DNA from 2 places in the Stenotrophomonas sp. YJH_SMC_73 genome. Region 2 is predicted to be linked to the other one. Evidence: riboswitches for the same ligand, from Rfam matches in the RefSeq annotation. Region 2 holds a riboswitch; the other holds the start of a gene.
The links. A riboswitch is a leader RNA that binds a small molecule or an ion and turns the genes downstream of it on or off. The one in region 2 is predicted to bind glycine.
Positions count from the first base shown of each region.

Region 1: it holds a riboswitch for glycine, as region 2 does, so the genes downstream of both, gcvP (aminomethyl-transferring glycine dehydrogenase) here and AC5P8R_RS00480 (trimeric intracellular cation channel family protein) in region 2, are expected to answer to the same signal.

Region 1 covers NZ_JCAFTJ010000009.1:97,508-100,904, reverse strand. The annotation lists gene AC5P8R_RS15340 (multidrug effflux MFS transporter) at 24-1,250, opposite strand; glycine riboswitch at 1,550-1,652, shown strand; gene gcvP (aminomethyl-transferring glycine dehydrogenase) at 1,715-3,397, shown strand, end outside.
Region 2 covers NZ_JCAFTJ010000001.1:97,589-100,985, reverse strand. The annotation lists gene AC5P8R_RS00500 (NAD(P)/FAD-dependent oxidoreductase) at 1-113, shown strand, start outside; gene AC5P8R_RS00495 (hypothetical protein) at 206-622, opposite strand; gene AC5P8R_RS00490 (nuclear transport factor 2 family protein) at 626-1,057, opposite strand; gene AC5P8R_RS00485 (GIY-YIG nuclease family protein) at 1,202-1,477, opposite strand; glycine riboswitch at 1,518-1,607, shown strand; glycine riboswitch at 1,621-1,726, shown strand; gene AC5P8R_RS00480 (trimeric intracellular cation channel family protein) at 1,809-2,426, shown strand; gene AC5P8R_RS00475 (3-deoxy-7-phosphoheptulonate synthase) at 2,689-3,397, opposite strand, start outside.

The DNA.
Region 1 (3,397 bases), on a different contig from region 2:
CCCGCCCTACCCCTGCGCGCTGCTCAGTGACCCGTGCAGGCTGCCTGCGCCGCGCGTTCGCGCCGGTGTTCCCAGTACCAGAACACGAAGCCGGCGCCGAAGAACCCGGCCTGGCCCAACGCCAGGTGCAGCGGGCTGGCGCTGAGCAGCGGCGACACCACGCCGGCCACCACGGTGCTGATCATCAGCTGCACGAAGGCCTGCAGCGACGAGGCCAGGCCGCGCTGGTGCGGGTACATGTCCAGCACCGCCAGCGCCAGGATCGGGAAGATCAGCGCCATGCCCATGCCACCCAGGAAGATCGGCAGCACCGCCCACGGCAGCACGAACTGCGGCGCCAGCGCCACGTAGCCGACGTTCAGCAGCACCGACAGCGCGCACAGGCCGAAACCAATGGATACCTGGCGGGTGGGCGTGGTGTGCCCGGCCATGCGCCCGGACAGGAACGAGCCGGTGGTCATGCCGCCGATGGTGGGGATGAACAGCCAGGCGAAACCGCCCTCGCCCAGGTGCAGGTGCTGCATCACGAACACCGGTGCCGAGGAGATGTACAGGAAGATGCCACCGAAACCGATGCTGCCGGCCAGCGCCAGGCGCAGGAAGCGCGGATTGAAACCGATGCGCACGTAATCACGCATCAGCACCCGCGGCGACAACGGAACGCGCGCTTCGAGCGGATGGGTCTCCGGCAGGTAGCGGGCGGTGGCTGCCAGCAGAACCAGTGCGAACACCACCAGGAACCAGAAGATCAGCGGCCAGCCAGCACCGCTGAGCAGGATCCAGCCACCGATGATCGGCGCGATCGCCGGGGCGATGCCGAACAGCATCGACACCTGGCTCATCAGCCGCTGCGCGTCGTGACCGTGGTACAGGTCGCGGATCACCGCGCGGCCGACGATCATGCCGACGCCTGCGGACAGGCCCTGCAGGGCGCGGAACCCCAGCAGCGTGGTCAGATCGGTGGACAGCGCACAGCCGACCGAGGCGCCGACGAACACCACCAGGCCGCCGAGGATCACCCGCTTGCGGCCCCAGGCATCGGACAGCGGGCCGTGTGCCAGGCTCATCAGGCCGTAGAACAGCAGGTACACGCTGATGGTCTGCTGCACCGCCACCTCGTCCACCGCCAGGCGCTGGGCCAGCTGCGGGAACGCGGGGAAGATGGTGTCGATCGAGAACGGACCGAACATGGCCAGGCCGGCGAGCAGCAGGGCCATGCGGCGGGTGGAAGGAGCAACAGCGGCGGTCATGGAGAAGGCGTCCGGCAGGGCCATGCGCGGCACGCACGGCGGGCGCCAGTCCCCTGCAGCAGGGACGGCGCCAGATGAATTCGGGTATCCGCCCATCATAGGTGGGGATTGCGCCTGACGCCATGCAGCAGTGCACAAAACGCACGGGCGGGCCATCGGCCATTCAGGCGCCGCGGCCGGGCCCGCAGGCGGCTGGCGCGCCCCCAACGGGCTATAATCGGCGGGCAACACGGTGGGAGAAGCGGAACACCGCTGCCGAAGGCGCAACGCCCGTAATCGCTCAGGCCCGATACCACCCGTAACACAACTCTGGAGAGACCGGTTCGATCCGGCGCCGAAGGGGCACGAAGCCGCGGTTTTCCGCGCTTCCAAACTCTCAGGCAAAAGGACAGAGGGGCGCCCCGCAGACCGCCGACCGGCGGCTTGTGCCCGTGCGTGTGCCCTTTCCTGACGGATCCTTCGCCATGTCCCAGAACACCCCTTCCCTGCGTGAGCTCGAGCACCACAATGCGTTCGTCGAGCGCCACATCGGCCCCAACGATGCCGAGATCGCGCAGATGCTCGACGTCGTCGGCCACGCGTCGCTGGATGCGATGACCGATGCCATCGTACCGGCCAAGATCAAGTCGCCGGCGCCGCTGGCACTGCCGGAATCGATGACCGAAGTGCAGGCACTGGCGAAGATCCGTGCGATCGCCGACAAGAACACCGTGCTGCGCAGCTTCATCGGCCAGGGCTACTACGGTACCCACACGCCGAACGTGATCCTGCGCAACATCCTGGAAAACCCGGCCTGGTACACCGCCTACACCCCGTACCAGGCCGAGATCTCGCAGGGCCGCATGGAAGCGCTGATCAACTTCCAGACCCTGTGCGCCGACCTCACCGGCATGGAAATCGCCAACGCCTCGCTGCTGGACGAAGCCACCGCCGCAGCTGAAGCGATGACCCTGGCCAAGCGTTCGGCCAAGTCGAAGTCGGACACCTTCTTCGTGCACGACGCCGTGCACCCGCAGACCCTGGAACTGCTGCGCACCCGCGCCGAGCCCATGGGCATCGTGCTGCGCGTCGGCACCCCGGCCGAGGCACTGGAAGCAGAAGCCTTCGGCCTGCTGCTGCAGTACCCGGACACCTTCGGCCAGATCGGCGACTACAAGGCGCTGGTCGAGGCCGTGCACGCGCGCGGCGGCCTGGTGGCCGTGGCCACCGACCTGCTGGCGCTGACCCTGCTGGCCGCCCCGGGCGAATGGGGTGCGGACATCGTGGTCGGCAACAGCCAGCGTTTCGGCGTGCCGTTCGGCTTCGGCGGCCCGCACGCCGCATTCATGGCCTGCCGCGACGCCTACAAGCGCTCGATGCCGGGCCGCCTGATCGGCGTCTCGGTCGATGCCCAGGGCAACCCGGCCTACCGCCTGACCCTGCAGACCCGCGAGCAGCACATCCGCCGCGAGAAGGCCACCTCCAACATCTGTACCGCACAGGTGCTGCTGGCGGTGATGGCCTCGATGTATGCCGTGTACCACGGCCCGGAAGGCCTGACCCGCATCGCCCGGCGTACCCACCGCCTGGCCTCGATCCTGGCCGCCGCGCTGCGCGAGGCCGGCGTGCAGGTCGGTGGCGACTTCTTCGATACGCTGCACATCACCGGCGTGCATGCCGATGAGATCCACGCCAAGGCACGCGCCGCCGGTTACAACCTGCGCGCGATCGACAGCGACTCGGTCGGCATCAGCCTGGACGAGACCGCCACCCGCGGCGACGTGGTCGCGCTGGCCGCCGTGTTCGGCGCGCAGGCCGACATCGATGCGCTGGATGCCAGCACCGCCGACGCACTGCCGGCCGGCCTGCTGCGCCAGTCCGCGTTCCTGACCCATCCGGTGTTCAACACCCACCACAGCGAGCACGAACTGCTGCGCTACCTGCGCTCGCTGGCCGACAAGGACCTGGCGATGGACCGCACGATGATCCCGCTGGGCTCGTGCACCATGAAGCTCAACGCCACCGCCGAGATGATCCCGGTGACCTGGCCGGAGTTCTCGCAGATCCACCCGCTGGTGCCGGCCGACCAGGCGCTGGGCTACAAGGAACTCATCGACACGCTGGAAGCGATGCTGGTCGAATGCACCGGCTATGACGCGGTCAGCCTG
Region 2 (3,397 bases):
TCCGCAACCGCATCGTGGTGCTGCTGAACTGGGCGGTCGCGTACTGGAGCTACCAGCGCAGCGCGCGCATCATCTTCGGTGATGATCAGGACGACCGGCGGCCGAAGCGGTAAGGCCGCACGCAACAGGGGTCGGATCCCTTTCCGCGGGAAAGGGCTCTGACCCCGTCAACAAACATGGAGCGCCATCCACGCATGACGTGGATCTACTTCCGGCAGAAGTCCTCCTTCCTCGCGGTGTCGGCAATCTGCGCGGTACTCCAATGCCGGGTGATCCAGATCGCCAACGCGGTGCTGCTGAGATGCCAGCGCAGCATGCCGCGCCGAGGTTGCCGCCACAGGTGGCGCCGGGCAATCCAGAAGGCCTCCCGCTCCACTTCAGGCACCTTGTTCTTCATCCCGTCCTTGTCGAAGAACTGGGCGGTGAAGCGCCAGGGGTTCATCGGCTGGTATCCCGCCCGTGGCTCACCGCTGCACGCAGCCACGCCACTGGGCGCGCGGTCGGCCGGCTTCGGCCGACCGTCCACCAATGCCAGCCCGAGCAGATACAGCAGGCCAGGCAGCAGCGCGATGCCGGCGACCAGCACGACGACGGAGATCCATGCGTTGCCGGCGGCACGCATCGCTCAGTGCGCCTTCGGTTTCGGGTACCACAGTGCGTTGACGATGACCCAGCGCTGGTCGAAACGCCCCATGTGGAAGTAGTCGACGAACCACGGGGTTTCCAGCCGCACCGAGGCCGCGTTGCCGGTCACGTCCAGCACCGTGCAGCGGCGATCCCATTGATCCTTCGGGGTCTTCAGCGCGCCCTGTTTCGTCAACGAGACCAGCTCTTCCTTCGACATCCGGCGCAGGCCCAGGCGCTCGTCGGGTGTATCGCCGAGGACCGCGCGCTTGGCCAGGTCCGGGTGCAGCGAACGGGCGACGCGCTGCGGGTCGGCCTCCAGCTGGCCATCGACGTAGTCGTGGCAGGTGGCTTCGATGGCCGCGATCGTGGCGGGGTCGGCGGCAGGGCTCGTTGCTGCGGAGAGAGCGAACAGCAGGGCGATCGTGGACATCCGGGTCTCCAGCTCTGGGCGCGGGGCGATCATCGCATGGACCGGGTAGCCCATCCACGCAGGGCGTGGATCTACTGTAGAGCCGAGCCCGTGCTCGGCTCCCGCATCGGGCAGACGGAACAACAGCCGAGCGTGGGCTCGGCTCTACAGAAGCGCAGGATCCGTTGCCTGCAGCCAGGCCAGCTTGCGTTCGCGGGGCTGCTGCTTGAGTTGCCACTCGGCCCGCGAGGCCGCGGCCCGGTCCGGGTACTCGCGCACGGCCAGCACGCGCAGCGGCGGCCGGGCCCGGGTGTAGCGCGCGCCCTTGCCGGCCTGGTGGGCGGCGAAACGCGCCTCCACATCGGTGCTGATGCCGGCGTAATAGCTGCCATCGCGGCATTCGAGCAGGTACAGGAACCACGGGCGGACGGACGAGGCCATGCCTGGATTATGCCGTGCTGCACTGCAGCGGATATACTGGCGCCCGAATGCAGGAGAGAGGCGCCGCGCTGGCGCCCGCCGAAGGCGCAGGCTCCCATGATCGCTCAGGCCGGTGGGCTGGAATCCCACCAACCATGCATTCGACTCGCCGAGCTGGAGAGAGGTCACCGGGCATGCCCGGGACGATCCGCCGAAGGGGCACGCGGCCCATGCCGCTGAACTCTCAGGCAAAAGGACAGCGGGAGCGGCACCGGTCATCGTCATCCCGTCATTGCGCAGGCAGTGGCGGTGGTCGCGCATGGCCGGCCCCACCGCGCCCGGAGCCTGTCCCATGCTGCTGTCCATCATCTACCTGATCGCCATTTCCGCCGAAGCCATGACCGGCGCACTGTCCGCCGGCCGCCGCCGCATGGACCTGTTCGGCGTGGTCATGATCGCCTGCGTCACCGCCCTCGGTGGCGGCTCGCTGCGCGACATCCTGCTCGGCCACTATCCGCTGGGCTGGGTGAAGCATCCCGAGTACCTGGGCTTCACCGTATGCGCGGCGCTGATCGCCACCTGGGTGGCGCGCTGGATGCACCACTTCCGCCGCACCTTCCTGGTGCTCGATGGCCTGGGCCTGATCGCCTTCACCCTGATCGGCTGCTCGATCGCGCGCGAAGCCGGCCATGCAATGCCGATCGTGCTGATCGCCGGCATGCTGACCGGCGCGTTCGGCGGGGTGCTGCGCGACATCCTCTGCAACGAGGTACCACTCATCTTCCAGAAGGAGCTGTACGCGATCATCGCGCTGCTGACCGGCGCGGCCTATCTGTTGCTGCTGCACTGGGGCGTGGCCGATGCCACCGCGATCCTGTGCTGCCTCGGCGGCGGCTTCGCGTTGCGCCTGCTGGCGATCCACTACCGCTGGGAAATGCCGAAGTTCGTCTACCACGACGAAGTGCATTGAGCCTCTTCGTAAAGTCGAGCCATGCTCGACTGCTCTTTGCAGGAAACCAACGCGCTTCGCGCGCAGGTCGGGCATGGCTCGACGCTACAGGAAGCGGTATCACCACCCCGGCGATGTACCTGGCGCTGTCGCTCATGCGCAGCGCCAGGCGCATCGCCGGTGCAGATGGGCCGGCCTCCAACTCCGACCGGCCCTGATCGCGGCCGCACCCCCGCAGGCGCTGGCCGCCATCCACACACGTGCCGCACTCGGGCGGCTTCCATCAGGCTGCTTCGGACACCTTCACGTCGCGACGGGCGCGCACGGCCGCAGCCAGACGCTCCAGCACCGTCACGGTGGTGTCCCAGTCGATGCAGCCATCGGTGATGCTCTGCCCGTAGACCAGCGGCTGGCCTTCCACCAGTTCCTGGCGGCCACCGACCAGATGGCTCTCGATCATCACGCCAACGATGCGCTGTTCGCCGTCTTCCAGCTGAACAGCGATGTCCTCGATCACCTTCGGCTGGTTCTCGGGGTTTTTCAGGCTGTTGGCGTGGCTGGCGTCGATCATCAGGCGCGTCGGCAGCTTGGCCTTGGCCAGCACCTGGCAGGCGTCGGCGACGCTGCCGGCGTCGTAGTTCGGCTGCTTGCCGCCCCGCAGGATCACATGGCAATCCGGATTGCCGGTGGTCGACACGATGGCGGTGCCGCCCTGCTTGGTGACCGACAGGAAGTGATGCGGGTTGGACGCCGCACCCACCGCGTCAGCGGCGATCTTGACGTTGCCATCGGTGCCGTTCTTGAAGCCGACCGGGCACGACAGCCCCGAGGCCAGCTCACGATGCACCTGGCTTTCGGTGGTACGCGCGCCGATCGCGCCCCACGCCACCAGGTCGGCGATGTACTGCGGCGAGATCACATCGAGGAATTCGACACCGGCCGGCAGGCCGAGCTTGTTGATGTCGCGCAGCAGACCGCGGGCAATGCGCAGG